One region of the Lactobacillus sp. N54.MGS-719 genome, then DNA from elsewhere that is predicted to be linked to it. Evidence: predicted binding sites of a transcription regulator. Region 1 holds the regulator's gene; each other region holds the start of a gene.
What was found. Region 1 encodes NrdR, which represses ribonucleotide reductase genes. Its sites were predicted from a motif close to ACACNATATATNGTGT; they were not measured.

Region 1 (3,572 bases):
TCCTGCCGATAAAGTAGAAGATCTGCGTAAAAATATTAATGAAACCATCAAAATTGCCATAGAAAAGCGCGGTACAACTGTTCATAGCTATTTGGATGCAAACGGAGAAGTCGGTGGCTACCAAAAGATGCTACAAGTCTACGGCCACGCTGGTGAAGCCTGCCCTAGATGTGGCACGACTTTTGAGAAAATTAAAGTTTCAGGCAGAGGCACTACTTTTTGCCCACATTGTCAGGTGATATACAAATGACATACGTTTTAGCTTTAACTGGCGGGATTGCGACAGGCAAAAGCACCGCGGATCAATTTTTTAAAAAGCAAAATATTCCTATTGTCGACTGTGACGAAATAGCGCATGATTTAATGAAGCCAAAAAATGCTTCTTGGCAAGCAATTAAGGATAATTTTGGCGAAGAATATTTGAATGATGACCAAACGATTAACCGTAAAAAGCTCGGTCAATTAGTTTTTAGTAATAAAAGTGCGCTAAATAGACTAAATCAGTTGACTCATCCTCTAATTTTCGATAAAACAATACAAAAGATAACATCATATCAAAATGAAGATATGGTTATCCTTGATGCACCAGTTTATTTTGAATCTGGCTTAGATAAGAAGCATATTGCCAATAGTGTGTTGGTAATTACTTTGCCAGAATCTATTCAAATAGAGCGATTAAAACAAAGAAATAATTTAACTGATAAAGAAGCCAGAATGCGGATTAATAGCCAAATGCCGTTGTCTAAAAAAACACAATTGGCTGATTTTGTAATTGAAAATACTGGTACAATAAAAGAACTAGAAAGTAAACTAGAACAATTATTAAATAAAATCAAAAAAGAGGGATAGCTATGGAATGTCCAAATTGTCATCAAAATGCCTCCCGCGTTATTGATTCACGTCCTAGTGATGAAAACCGGGCAATTAGAAGACGTCGAGAATGTGAAAACTGTGGTTTCCGTTTTACGACCTTTGAGCGTATTGAAACGGCGCCTTTATTAGTAATTAAAAACGACGGAACGCGTGAACCGTTCAGCCGTAAGAAGATTTTGCATGGTGTAATGGCCGCAGGGCAAAAGCGTCCGATTAGTAGCGAACAATTCGAACAATTAGTTGACCATGTCGAAAATAAAGTTAGAAAACAAGGTGTAAGCGAAATTTCATCTAAGAAGATCGGTCAATACGTCATGGATGAATTAGCCGACTTGGACGATGTAGCTTACATTAGATTTGCTTCCATTTATCGTGAATTTAAAGACATGTCTAGCTTTATGAAGACTATGGAAGACATGATGGCTAAAAAGGAAAAGGGTAATTAAAAATGTTTGAGACATCTGATCCCAAGCATCTATATTATGTAGCCAATCGAGTTACGCTTTTTCCTGAAGACGGGCAAATATTGATCAAATTGTATCAGCCATTAGTTGGTGCTGTTGCGGTGGCTTTATATCAGACTTTAATCAGTGATTATGATCCATACGGCATTATTTCTGATTCTAAGGGTATTTATTCGCTGCAAGAACAACTGGATTGTAGCTTAAAGACGATGTTTACCTCGCTTCATAAATTAGAGGCCGTGGGGTTAGTTCAAACATTTTTGTCCGATAATGTTTTTAATAACGTCATCGTGTTTAAATTGCTTAAAGTGCCTAGTGCTGATAAGTTTTTCGCTACGCCGCTTCTTGCAAGTTTGCTTAAGGAAAAAGTTGGCGAAGAAACCTTTCATGAATTAAGCCACAAGTTCGCTAAAGAAGCTAAGTTGCGGGAAAAGCCTATTAAGAATGCGCGCGATGTTTCGGCTAATTTCTTTGATATGTTCCGTTTGCCGGGGGATGAAGCAATCACTCCATCCAGCGATGTAATTGAGGCCGCCAAAGAAAACAAAGTTCATGAAGAAGAGGTGGCCCAAGTTAACGACAGGGATGCAATCGATTGGGACTTTATCAAAGAGCAATATGAGGTTTATCAAATTCCAGCTAGTGAAGTTGATAATAAGAAGAATCAAATTCGCTCTTTGATGCAGACGTATGGCTTGTCCGAAAAAGAATTCGTGGATGAGAGTTTGCCATGCCTTCATGGTTCGTATGAATTGAACATGCGCGACATTAGCAATACTTTAGCTGAGAACTACAAACGGATTAACACTAGAGAACACGTGCAAAAGCAGGTAAATGAAGGCCGTAAAAAGGCTTTGGCTGCAATTAAGGGCTTGGACGACAACGATAAGAAGTTGCTCAAGGAAGCCAATGAAAGCTCACCCGCTGAGTTTTTGTATAAGATAAAAACAGAAAAGGGCGGTATTGCCAGTGCAGGCGAGCGGCAGATTATCAATAATTTGCACACCCAGTATGGTTTGCCAGAAGATTTGATCAATATTCTGACCTATACTTGTTTGACTTACGATACTGTAGTGAACTCAAACTTGGCCTACAAGATTGCTAACGACTGGCTCCAACATGGCGTTGCAACCGCGGTTCAGGCTTTGCAGTACGTGAAGAAACGTCGCGATAGTTTTGGCAATGGCAATAATCGAAGATCCAGAAGAAACTATAACTATCAAAATAAGCGCGTAGAAAAGGGCACTGATTGGAGCAAGAAGAAGGTGGATACCAATTCCGGTATTTCTACTGCGCAATTGAAGGACTTGTTTAAAGATTTGAACAATAAATAAGAAAGCAGGTGAATAAATGGAACCAATAGGCAATGTGATCAAGCAAATTGTTAAACAGCGCAATTTAGGCGATGAAAAGACTTTGGAGAATCAAGCCTTGCATGATCCTGATGTGCAAGCTTTTCTTAAGCAAAATGCGGATAAAATCGATCAAAAGATGATTCGCAATAGCATGTCGAATCTGTACGAATTTTATTCACAAAAAACGCATCCCAACAAGGTGATGGCCGGTTATGCACCGCAGCTATTTTTAAACGGCAAGGTAATCGACATTCGCTATGCACCGACAAGAGCTAAGATTGCACAAGACCGTAAAAAGGCAGCGCAAAGACGGCTGCAGCTCATTGATTTGCCTGCTCGTTTGCATGACGTTAGTTTAAGTGAAATTGACGTTACAGACGATCGGAACAATGTTCTTGCTTTAATTTATGATTTCTTGAAGAAGTATAAAAAAGACCCGCACCAAAAAGGTTTATATCTTTCAGGCGATTTCGGCGTTGGTAAGACCTATATTTTGGCAGGTCTTGCTAATTATGTCGTTACCAACATGAATAAAAATGTCATTTTCTTGCACGTGCCAACATTTATTGCCGGCCTTGCTAGTCACTTTGACGATAATAGCCGAATTAGCTTGCAAGAAGAAATCCGTAGATTATCCGAATGCGATTTGCTTATTCTGGATGATATTGGGGCCGAAAGTCTCAGCCAATGGTCACGTGATGACGTCTTAGGCGTAATTTTGCAGGCAAGAATGGATAATGTTTTGCCAACCTTCTTCTCATCCAATTTGGACATGGAAGCATTGCAGTCACACTTTGAAGAAACGCGTAATGCGACCGACCCAGTTAAGGCGAGAAGACTGATGCAGCGTGTCCGCTTTTTGGCTAAAGAAATTGTGGTG
Region 2 (3,572 bases), on a different contig from region 1:
TTTCTTGTTGATGAATGAGCCTAATGCCGTGATTGTTGCAGCAATACTTGCTAAAACAATGCCTGTAGTAATGAGGTTAGTCTTATCTTCACCGGTTTCTGGAAGTCCAACTTCTTTTGAGGTTTCAGTTACATTTTGATTTTCTACTTCTGCTTTCGGTTTAGTTGTTGTTTCACTAGATTTCTCGGTTACAGCAGTAGGAGTTACCATAAACTTGGAAGAAGTTACTTCTTTTTGATTTTTTTCGATTACATTTTCAGGAAGTGGAGCAATAGCTTCTTCTGTTGATTCTTCTCCAGCTGGTGTTTCATTTTCATCTGTACCATCTAGATCCGATACATCTACAGTTAATGGAGGAGTAAAATCTTCTGTATTGTCAGGAGTTTCCTCTGGTTTAGGTTGTGGAGCAGGAGTATCTGGAGTTGGATTTTCAGGCGCCGGCTCTGGTTCAGGTTCAGGTTTAGGCTCCGGCTTAGGCTTTTCAGGTTCTTCAAATTCTACGAATGGTGGTGTTAAGTCCCAACGGTGTGTTTCACCACTAACAGTAACTTTGTTACCAATAATATTACCGTCAATGTTAACAGCATTTGTAATATGAGCGTTGGTTGCTAGAACACTTCCCAAATGGTAGTCTCCAGCAAAATGTAATTTATTAACATCTGTACCGAAGTTCCAGAGCAATTTATTAAATTGATTTGGAGTTTCAGAAGAACCGCCAATATTATTACCATCAGCATATTCCAGTACAAGGTGAGTTTGAACTGTTAAATCTCCACCTTGAATATTAATTACATTTAAAATAATCATTGGAGCTTCAGCACCAGCAGGAATACCTTTGATCGTAATATTACGTTTGTCGCCTGAAAGGTGTGCGGCATCAATTGTTACATAAATAGGTTCCTTACTGTCGCCAGCATTCTTTATAGCCTCAGAAACATCGGTCCAACTATTGTTGAGATCATTAAAATCGGCTTTAACTCCTTCAGTCTGTGCTTGACTAGCCCAGTTATCTGACTTTTGACTTAATTTATCTAGTTCGCCTTGAATATCAATTTTTTGATCGGCTTGAACAATGTGGTTATAAGGAATATCTACTTTTCTCCAGTCAGGTTTTTCTGCAGTTCCATAGTTAACTTCAATTGCTCCATCATTTTCAAATGAACGGTATTCAATGTCTGGTCCAAAGATGACTACTTTGTTGTCACCATCGATTTTGTTAAGTCCATTGAGATTGCCAACATAGTGGATATCACCGTTGGTTAAATTATTGGTTGCATTTGAATTGGTACCAAAATTTGTACCAGAAAGTTTATCTGCAGCAATATTACCTGCAATATGACCATTTTGGGTCACTTCATTACCGAAAATATGGAAGATACCAGCGATACCTAAAGGATGTTTATCTGCCAAATCTTTAATATGATCTGCCAATTCTTCCTTGGTCATTTCATTGATATTTGGTTTATCTTTTTTATTTGTACCTTCTTTAGAAGTATTAATATTATTATTTTGAGATACATTTTCTTCAGATTTTGAATTTATATCTTCAACTGGAGTAGTACTTTCAGCTTCTTCTGTTTGAATTGGTTGCTCAGTATTAACAGATGTTTCTGGATCTGTTTTTTCTTGAGTAGATACATCTGTATCAGTTTGCACAGTAGTTGTAGTACTATCCATCAGTATTTTCAGAGTAATTAGCTGAAACTTCAGTATTATCAGTAGTTAAAGTGTCTGCTGTATTATTTTCTACAGGAACACTTTCTTCTACTACTGAAGTTGTATCATCAGTCATTTAATTTTGAATTGCTTCAGAGGCTGCTGAGACAATTGGCGCACTAGGACCAGCTAGTATGCCGAAACTTAATAACACTGCAACAGCACCCTTAGCCAATTTGCGAATAGCAAATTGCGTTTTTTTGTCTTGAACATTTTTAGTACCTCCGTAGCACATAATTAATATATTATTTTTCCTTTCTTGTATACATTATATGACATAATGTCATTTATGAAAATAAAAATAAAAGCGCTTTAAAAAACTTAACAAATAAAAAATTATGATACTAACGCAAATCAAAAAAATGTCAATCCTTGTATTTAATTTTGAGTCCACTATACTAGATAGCGATGCTTTTTAAATAAAAGAGCGGATAAGGCACAATATATAGTATATTGTGAACCTAAAATAAAAAGGGAGTAGTTTGTATATATGGAAAGACATGAGAATTATTTTGTTTGGCTGTTTAATCAATTAAAGGGGTGGCCAGTACAAAACTATTGTTTATGGTTTTTCGCATTTGGTTTTCAATTAGCGTTACTTATTCAAGCAAAGGTTACTAGCGTAACTTTGATCACTTTCATTGGTACTCTTTTGGGTACGCTTTGTGTATTGGCAATTAATGCCACTAAGGCAATTAATGGATGGTTAGGATTGATTTCAGCAGCATGTTTCATCTATGCTGGTTGGTCAGCCAAGAATTATCTTTCTATTTTTGAACAAATTGCTTATATCGCAACTTTGGATTTGCCAGTTATCTTGTCAGTAAGATCATGGAATGATGATACTAAGAACCACTTGAGAAAGTTTGGTGGTAGAGAATGGGTCATCGCCATTGTTGGTACATTGGCCGTTTACTTGGTATCAGGCTTCTTAATTGGTAAGTTCACTAATGACCCACGTCCTTGGGTTGACGCTATCAGTTTTGCTATTTCACTTACTGCTGGTATTATGTGCTTCATGCGTTACAACAACCAATACTTCTGGTGGACTGCAAGTGGTATTTTCCAATTGATTCTTTGGGGTATCACTTATGCGCAAGGGGATGCCAACTTGGCAATGGCTATCAACTCATTGATTTACGTCATTAACGATGTTTTGGCGTTTACTGTTTCACCATGGTTCAACATGGGCCGTCGTAAATCTGGACTTAAGGAAATTAGAAACTAGTAATCAGCTAAGAATCAATTCAATATAAAAAGGAAACGTTATCGAATTTCGGTGGCGTTTTTTTGTACATAAGTGTTTTCTGAAAAGCTTTAAGAAATTTTAAAAAAGACGATATGTCACTATTAATGAAAGCGGTTTCATGATAATGCATAAGTATCAAAAGTATAATTAATTTGATACGTATACACAATAGGAGGCCATGAAAATGACATCTAAGAAAAATTTTAAAAAGAAGATGAAGAGATATCACAAGAATCACGAAGATCATAAGGAGATGAGCCCTAGAGCTAAGAAAGCTGCGGCTGGTGCGGCTTCTGCACTTTTGGGTGTTGGAATTATGACAGGCGCAAACACTCATGTTGTTAAGGCTGCAGGATATCGTGAAGATGAGATTGCTGAAGTAGAAAGCGCAAATGTTCTTAGTTCTGAAAAGACTAAGGTAAGAATTAGCGTGCAACAAAGAACTAATAGTACTGAAGATCAAAATGGTGAAGTGATTTCAGATGAAAGTACTGAAACTTCAAATGATGTAGTAACAGATACATCAACTGAAACTGCATCTACCAATCCTGAATCTGTAACAACTAATGACACAACTGTTGATACAACTTCAACTGAAGGCACAAGT
Region 3 (3,572 bases), on a different contig from region 1:
GTAAGTGTCGACTTCCTCAGGAGTGGCACGACCAATGTCAGCGTTCATTTGGAAGAAGAGCGCATCTTCATAGATAGAGCGGTCCAACACGTTATTATCTTGAGTCAATGCGTCTTTAATGCTGTGAAAACGTGTATTTAAGAAGTATACCTGCAATAAGAAAGCATATTTCTTAGGATCAGCATAAAAAAGTGGCAGAACTGGATTGTCGTCAACACTTTCATAAAATGGCTTAGTGCCTAAATATTTAGATAAAATACCTGTTAAACTGGATTTTCCGGCTCCAATTGGCCCACTTAAAACAATAACTGTCATCACGTTCCTTCTTTTTATTTAGTTTTATAAGTTACCTATTTCGTGCAACTTCTCGTCAATTTCTTTCAATACTTCCCTTTGAGCATCAATGCTAGAAACAAAATCGAGTTTATCACCATTGATAGCCATCTTAGGTGAAGCATCATATTGTTCATACCATGGTTCATAATATCTAAGTAGTCTAGCATAGTAGTCCTTCAAACCTGGATCTGTACTAATTTGTTCAAAGGAACGACCACGTTTTTTAATGCGCTTAAGCATGGTATCAAGTGAAACATGGATATAGATAAGCAAATCGGGCTTCTTGCTTGGATTGCCTGGCGTATCTTCCATCATATTTTCAAGCAAATCGTCATAGATCTTAAATTCTGTAGGATCTGCGACCTTGTTATCGGCGTTCATCTTGAAGAAAAGTGCATCTTCATAGATAGAACGATCGGATACGCTGTTCTTATCTTGAATAGCTTGATTGATTTGAGCTAAACGGTGGTTAAGCAAATAAGTGTTAAGCAAAAAGGTGTAACGCTTCATATTTTTATAGTAGAGGGGTAAAACAGGATTGCTGTCAACGCCTTCGTAAAATGCTTGCGTACCTAAATGTTCTGCTAAGATACTGGTTAAACTGGATTTTCCGGCTCCAATTGGCCCGCTTAAAACAATAACTTGAATCACATTCTTTCTTAAATACCAGATATTGGACAATTAATAAGTTTAATACAAGATATTGTGGCACACAAGCTCTTTTTTAATTCTGTTTCACGCGAAAAAGTCAAGGGTAGAAATGAAAAATCGGATAGGAATGAAACATAATTCAATTAGAACAGAAAAATTGTAAAAAATGAAGTTATCTAAAAATAAAGCAGGTAATTCTAGTACTCAAAAAATCCCGGATTTAAAATTAACAAAAATAGCTAGGTCTTCTACGATTGTAGAAAGCCTAGCCTTTTATTTTTAGAGATAAATTGTCATTTAGTTCTTGTATTTGTCGTCTAGCTCTTGAGCTGCAGCCTTATCAACAATAACAGTTACATCAGGGTGCTTTTGTAAAATTGATGCAGGAACGTCTTCAGTAATAGGGCCTTCGATCATTTCCTTGATAGCGTGAGCCTTCTTTTCACCGAATGCCATCAAAACGATCTTCTTAGATTGCATGATGTTAGCAGTACCCATGCAGATAGCGCTCTTTGGAACTTCGTCTTCGTTGTCGAAGAAACGAGCGTTAGCTTCAATAGTGTTTTCAGTTAATTTAACTTCGTGAGTACCGATGTCAAATGGAGTACCTGGTTCGTTGAAGGCGATGTGGCCGTTACGACCGATACCTAATAATTGGATGTCGATAGGATTGTCCTTAATAATTTGGTCGTATTTTTTGCAGAATGCTGGAATATCTTTTGCCATACCATCTGGAACGTAAGTCTTCTTGAATGGCTTCTTGTCGAATAAGTGCTTTTGCATGAAGTAGTGGTAACTTTGAGGATTGTCTGGTGTTAAGCCAACATATTCATCAAGGTTGATACTAGTAAGATCTTCACAATTAAGGTCGCTCTTTACCCAGTTTTGGTAAAGTGTTTCAGGGGTAGAACCGGTTGCTAAACCTAATACCTTAGCACCGTTCTTAATACCTTTTTCAAAAATTTCGAATGCTTTTGCTCCGCCTTGAATTTTGTTTTCTGTAACAATAACTTTCATAATAAATCCTCCCCATTTACTGGTCTAGTCCATTATAAAGTGGAATAGACCATTTTGTCAATTAAATAAAAAGAAATATTCTTAACTATGTTAGAATTTGAGTAAAGGAAGTGAATAAGGATGGATTTTGAAAAATTAACGGGATTAGGTATAGGTACATGGAATATTGGTGAAGAACCCAGAAAAAAAGATGAAGAAATAGCCGCAATCCGTTATGGACTGGATCATGGGATAAACATTATTGATACAGCCGAGATGTACGGTGAAGGTAAAAGCGAGAAGTTGGTAGGTGAAGCCATTAAAGGCTATGATAGAAGCAAATTATTTTTGATTTCAAAATTCTATCCCTATCATGCAACGCCAGAATTAGAACGGCAGAGTTTGGAAGCTAGTTTGGAAAGACTAGGCACAGATTATTTGGATCTCTATTTACTTCACTGGCGTGGCAATCATCGCTTATCTGATACAATTCGTGGCCTTGAAGCTTTGCAAAAAGAAGGTTTGATTCGTCATTGGGGCGTTTCAAACTTCGATACTAGCGATATGAAGGAACTTTTCACGGTACCTGGTGGAGATAAATGTTTTGCCAATGAAGACCTGTACAATTTAAATGAGCGAGGAACCGAGTATGACTTACAAGATTGGCAAAAAAAGCATGGTGTAAGTTTTATCGGCTATTCACCGTTTAATTCGGGTGCTGGCGATACGATTCGCATTACACGTAATTTGAAAATTGTTGCGCGTGATCATGGCGTTACGCCACATCAGATTATGCTTGCTTGGACAATGCGCAATGGCAATGTTTTAGCTATTCCTAAGGCTGCCAAGATCAAGCATATGAAGGAAAATATTGCTGCTCAAAATATCAAATTAACTGAAGACGAAATGCGTTTGATTAACAGCGATTTCCCTGCTCCAACTGAAAAAGAACCACTATCAGTCATTTGATTACAAGATATAGTATTTGAGAGCACACTATTCACTATATCTTGTGGATAACTTTGTGCATATGTGTAAAAAAATCTGTTTCATGTGAAACAGATTTTTTTTTACTTTTATATTTTAATCTTGCCAGCTAAAATTTTGCTTCGAGCTATTTGCACATCTTTCCAGATATTCGGAGCTATTTGTCCTGGCAGAATTGAGACAGCATTGTTTTTTAAACCATAGGTAATCATTTTTCCACCAGGAAATTTATCCTGATAACTGCGGCTGGCGATATCCTTAGTCGCAACGTTAACACCGGTGATTACAGACGTTAAAACAAAGTTGGCTTCTTGACCGCCTTTGGCATAATATTTGCCTAAATCAGATTGATCGGCATCAACGCCAATTACCCAAACGCGATCTTGGGCAGGGCGAGCTTGATTGATAAATCTCGCTGTTTGGAATAGGCCGCCTCCAGCATTGCCTGCTGCATGGAAGATCACATCTACGTTTTTATCATACATGTTTGTAGCGATACTTTGCGCCCTTACAGTGTCAGTAAAATTGCCCACATTTTGATCGTAGATGGTAACATTTTTGTGCAATTTTTTAGCTTGGTCTGCTACACCTTGAGTAAAACC
Region 4 (3,572 bases), on a different contig from region 1:
CATAGATTGGTTTCTTAATCTTTTCACCAGTTTCTGCATCAACGGCATCTTCAAAGCCAGTGACTACTCTGTGGCCCAAGTCATTAAGCAGCCAGTCTTGAATACCAGACATTGAAATACCGATTCTGCGGTTCTTTTGAATAATCTTACGTGAAACTTCCCAGTCGTAGTGACTAAAGGTAACTCTCTTAGCAAAACGAGTAGCTAAGGCGAAGGCCTCTTTTAAGTCCCAGCCTTGCATTTCAGCGATGTATGGGAAGACTTCAAACAAGTTGCATGGCTCACCATTTGCCAAAGAAATTTCGCCACAAGGATTAGTACCTTCAACGTCATCGTCAATTCCTGGTTGATAGCCATCAACAATACGACCATAGTTGCGTGACAAATCTAAGTTAACGATACCAGGCTCGCCATTATGCAAAATGCCGTCAGCAATTGGACCATAATTATTAAACTTAGAATTAATGGCCACACTGTTGTTAGAAGCCCAACGGTGGTGATAAAGCTTTTTCTTATCCTGCTTCATCTTGATAAAGTCTTGGTCGTCGCTAGAGCCAAGTGCAAGCTCAGCTGAACGACGAACGTTGCCGGCAACAACTGTTTTACCAATCAAGTTACAAATGTCAGTCGCATCAACAGCAGTCAAGTTTTTACCTGCGCGGGCATTAATGACGTTGTTGATATCGATAAACATTTCAACTAAAGGCATTGGACCTGAAGCAGTACCGCCGAAGCCATGGACCTTGGCACCGTATGGACGAATATCAGTAATGTCCAAAACTAATTTGGTCTTTCGATCAGGATTGGTTTGGTTAAAGTGCATATCAATTAAACGGGCATTGGCAAGAACCCAGCCTTCACGAGTATCAGGCAATCTGTAGTAAATCACGTCGTCTTGATCTGGATTTTGCTTTTTCCATTCGTCTTTATCAACGGCGCCAACCTTGATTGAGGCATCGTGTGACTTGCTGCCTTTATCGATTACAACAGTTAAATCGATTTTGTTATCAACCTTAGGAATTTGCTTGATGTTGTCGTTAACAACTGAAAAACCAACGCCGCCGCCTTTCATTAATTGATCGAATAGGAAGGAGAAAGGCATGGAGACAGCTTTTTCTCTCTTATCAACGTAAGAAGGCACGATGTGACTGTCGCCATATTCTTGAGGACGAATAGCGATGAACCAGCAGTTGTTTAATGAATCGCCAGTCCGTTTTTGATAATCGGTTCCTGAAATCCAAAGGTTACGACCTGAAGGAGTAGCTGATAAGCCATAAACTAAACGGAATAATCGTTTAGCTTCATTGGTCAATTCGCTGATAACTTCTTTAGAGGGAGAGTCTTTTAGACGTGGATCAAGGTTGATGTTACCTTCGATCACACGCTTAACTGTCTCATCCCAGTTTTCTGAACGATCTTGATCAGGAAGCCAACGGGCATAAGTTCTCTTATAAGTTACCCAGCCAAGTTCACCCCAGTGAGGTTTGATTTCATGTTTCACTTGATCAATAAAGTTTTGATCTAGTTCAATTCTAGTAGATGGCATGTTTTTCACTCCTAAAAGATTATTATTGTTTCACAAAACACATTATGTATGAGCACATATCTAAATGTACCACAATATCTTGTGGTTTGTAGAAAATTATCGCGGATAGCATTGATTTGTAAACTGCAAATCCCATCAGAATAGGGCTAATAAATTAGAAAAAATTTTAGATAAAATGTGGTATAGCTTTAGAAAGCAAAAAATATAGAAAATTATCATGTTACAATCAAAAATAATGGAAAAAACGAGGTTTGATTCATGAATACAGCTTGGCAAAAATTTAAAGACAATGTGCCATTGCGTAGAGTTGTCGTATTTTTGTTAATCGTAGCTTGTTTGTACGAGATGCGGGCAATGATGAATACGATTCTGTTAACATTTATTTTTACTTACGTAATCGTGCACCTGATTCGTTTAGTCCAGCGTTACATTCCTAAGATGCCGACAGGGATAATAGTTGTCGTCACGTATCTGATAATTCTGGCACTATTGTATTTCGTTATAACGGTTTACTTGCCCATGCTGGTGGTGCAAATCAGTAAGATGGTGAAGTCTGTTATGGTATTTTATGAAAGCGATGAATCGTTGCGTTTGATGTCGTACGTAACGCGTTACATTAGTAAAAGTGAGTTGATTGAACAGGCAAAGCACGCTATGACTTTTGCCTTTCACACTGCTACTAATATCGGCACGCTGACCATCGCGACATTTATGTCACTGATCTTAAGTTTCTTTTACACGATTGAATTAAAGAAGATGAGAGAATTCTCTAGTTTATTCGTTAAAAGCGGCTACTTGAAGTGGCTCTTTGAAGATATTTGTTACTTCGGTAAAAAATTTACCAATACCTTTGGTGTAGTGCTTGAGGCCCAATTCCTTATTGCGATTTGTAACACAGCTTTGACAATGATCGGTTTGGCTATAATGAGAATGCCACAGATTGTCGCCTTAGGTTTGATGGTCTTCATTTTGAGTTTGGTTCCAGTTGCTGGTGTAATCATTTCGCTGATTCCGCTAAGTATTGTGGGCTACTCAGTAGGCGGCATTCGCTACGTGATTTACATTTTCATTATGATCATGATTATTCACGCCGTTGAAGCCTATGTCTTAAATCCTAAGTTCATGGCCAGCAAGACTGAATTACCAATTTTCTACACATTCTTGGTTTTGCTTGTGGCAGAACATTTCTGGGGCAGCTGGGGCTTGATCGTAGGTGTGCCAATCTTTACTTTCTTCTTGGATGTTTTAGGCATTAAGCCAACTAAAAAGAGTAAGAAGAAGGCAGTTCTAAAATGAGATTATTACTGACAGGCGATAGCATCATCGCACGCAATGAAGGCAAAGAAGAGCCGCATATTAACTGGAATTTAAAAAAGATGTTGCCTGACGTAGAAATTGAAAATACTGCAGTGTCGGGGATCAATTCAGGTGCGTTTTTTGCAAGACTTAATGAATTAGTTTTGAACGTGAAAAAGTGCGATAACTTGGTAATTTTACTTGGGACTAATGATCTGGCAACGCATAAGCAGGTACCGTTAACGCAATTTAAGCAAAATATGGAATTGATTTGTTCAGCGATAATTTGTGCATATTATCCGCCACATGTTTTGCTTGTTTCGCCACCCGCCGTTGATGAGGAAAAGCAGCTTGTGCGCGATAATGCTTTAGTAGAAAAATATGCCAAAGCAGTCGAAGAAGTCGCTCAGGAATATCATTTTAGATATGCGGATTTATGTCAGGCGATGTTAGATGCAGGGGACATCAAGAAGACTGCCCAAGGAATGAAAAATGATGGTTTGCACTTTGGGAATGCAGGCTATGAGATATTAGCTAAATTGATTGTTAAAAATTTGAAGAGCATGTAAAAAAGAGGCCGAAAGGCCTCTTTATTTTTTATTCAATTAAATTATCTTATTGCCGCGAACAACAATCCACCCACGGTTACCAGAGCCAGGAATGGGATGAGCAAGTATGCGCAAAATACGAAAATCAATCCGGCAATGAGTAAGAAGCCAAAAATCTTGAT

Region 2: a site for NrdR is predicted at 2,153-2,168, ahead of pnuC (nicotinamide riboside transporter PnuC). Genes of this name have one in related genera too.
Region 3: a site for NrdR is predicted at 1,030-1,045, ahead of WS44_RS02320 (deoxynucleoside kinase). Genes of this name have one in related genera too.
Region 4: a site for NrdR is predicted at 1,616-1,631, ahead of nrdJ (ribonucleoside-triphosphate reductase, adenosylcobalamin-dependent). Genes of this name have one in related genera too.

The regions. Positions count from the first base shown of each region.
Region 1 covers NZ_LARO01000081.1:1,556-5,127, reverse strand. Annotated here, with positions in the region: gene mutM (bifunctional DNA-formamidopyrimidine glycosylase/DNA-(apurinic or apyrimidinic site) lyase) at 1-250, shown strand, start outside; gene coaE (dephospho-CoA kinase) at 247-849, shown strand; gene nrdR (transcriptional regulator NrdR) at 852-1,319, shown strand; gene WS44_RS08910 (DnaD domain protein) at 1,322-2,671, shown strand; gene dnaI (primosomal protein DnaI) at 2,688-3,572, shown strand, end outside.
Region 2 covers NZ_LARO01000024.1:22,736-26,307, forward strand. Annotated here, with positions in the region: gene WS44_RS09980 (cell surface protein) at 1-1,677, opposite strand, end outside; gene WS44_RS09985 (hypothetical protein) at 1,670-1,792, opposite strand; gene WS44_RS05720 (YSIRK-type signal peptide-containing protein) at 1,793-1,951, opposite strand; gene pnuC (nicotinamide riboside transporter PnuC) at 2,207-2,944, shown strand; gene WS44_RS05730 (hypothetical protein) at 3,150-3,572, shown strand, end outside.
Region 3 covers NZ_LARO01000007.1:15,773-19,344, reverse strand. Annotated here, with positions in the region: gene WS44_RS02325 (deoxynucleoside kinase) at 1-315, opposite strand, end outside; gene WS44_RS02320 (deoxynucleoside kinase) at 340-987, opposite strand; gene nagB (glucosamine-6-phosphate deaminase) at 1,285-2,004, opposite strand; gene WS44_RS02310 (aldo/keto reductase) at 2,125-2,952, shown strand; gene WS44_RS02305 (BMP family ABC transporter substrate-binding protein) at 3,060-3,572, opposite strand, start outside.
Region 4 covers NZ_LARO01000026.1:4,699-8,270, forward strand. Annotated here, with positions in the region: gene nrdJ (ribonucleoside-triphosphate reductase, adenosylcobalamin-dependent) at 1-1,546, opposite strand, end outside; gene WS44_RS05935 (AI-2E family transporter) at 1,805-2,842, shown strand; gene WS44_RS05940 (SGNH/GDSL hydrolase family protein) at 2,839-3,411, shown strand; gene WS44_RS05945 (hypothetical protein) at 3,453-3,572, opposite strand, start outside.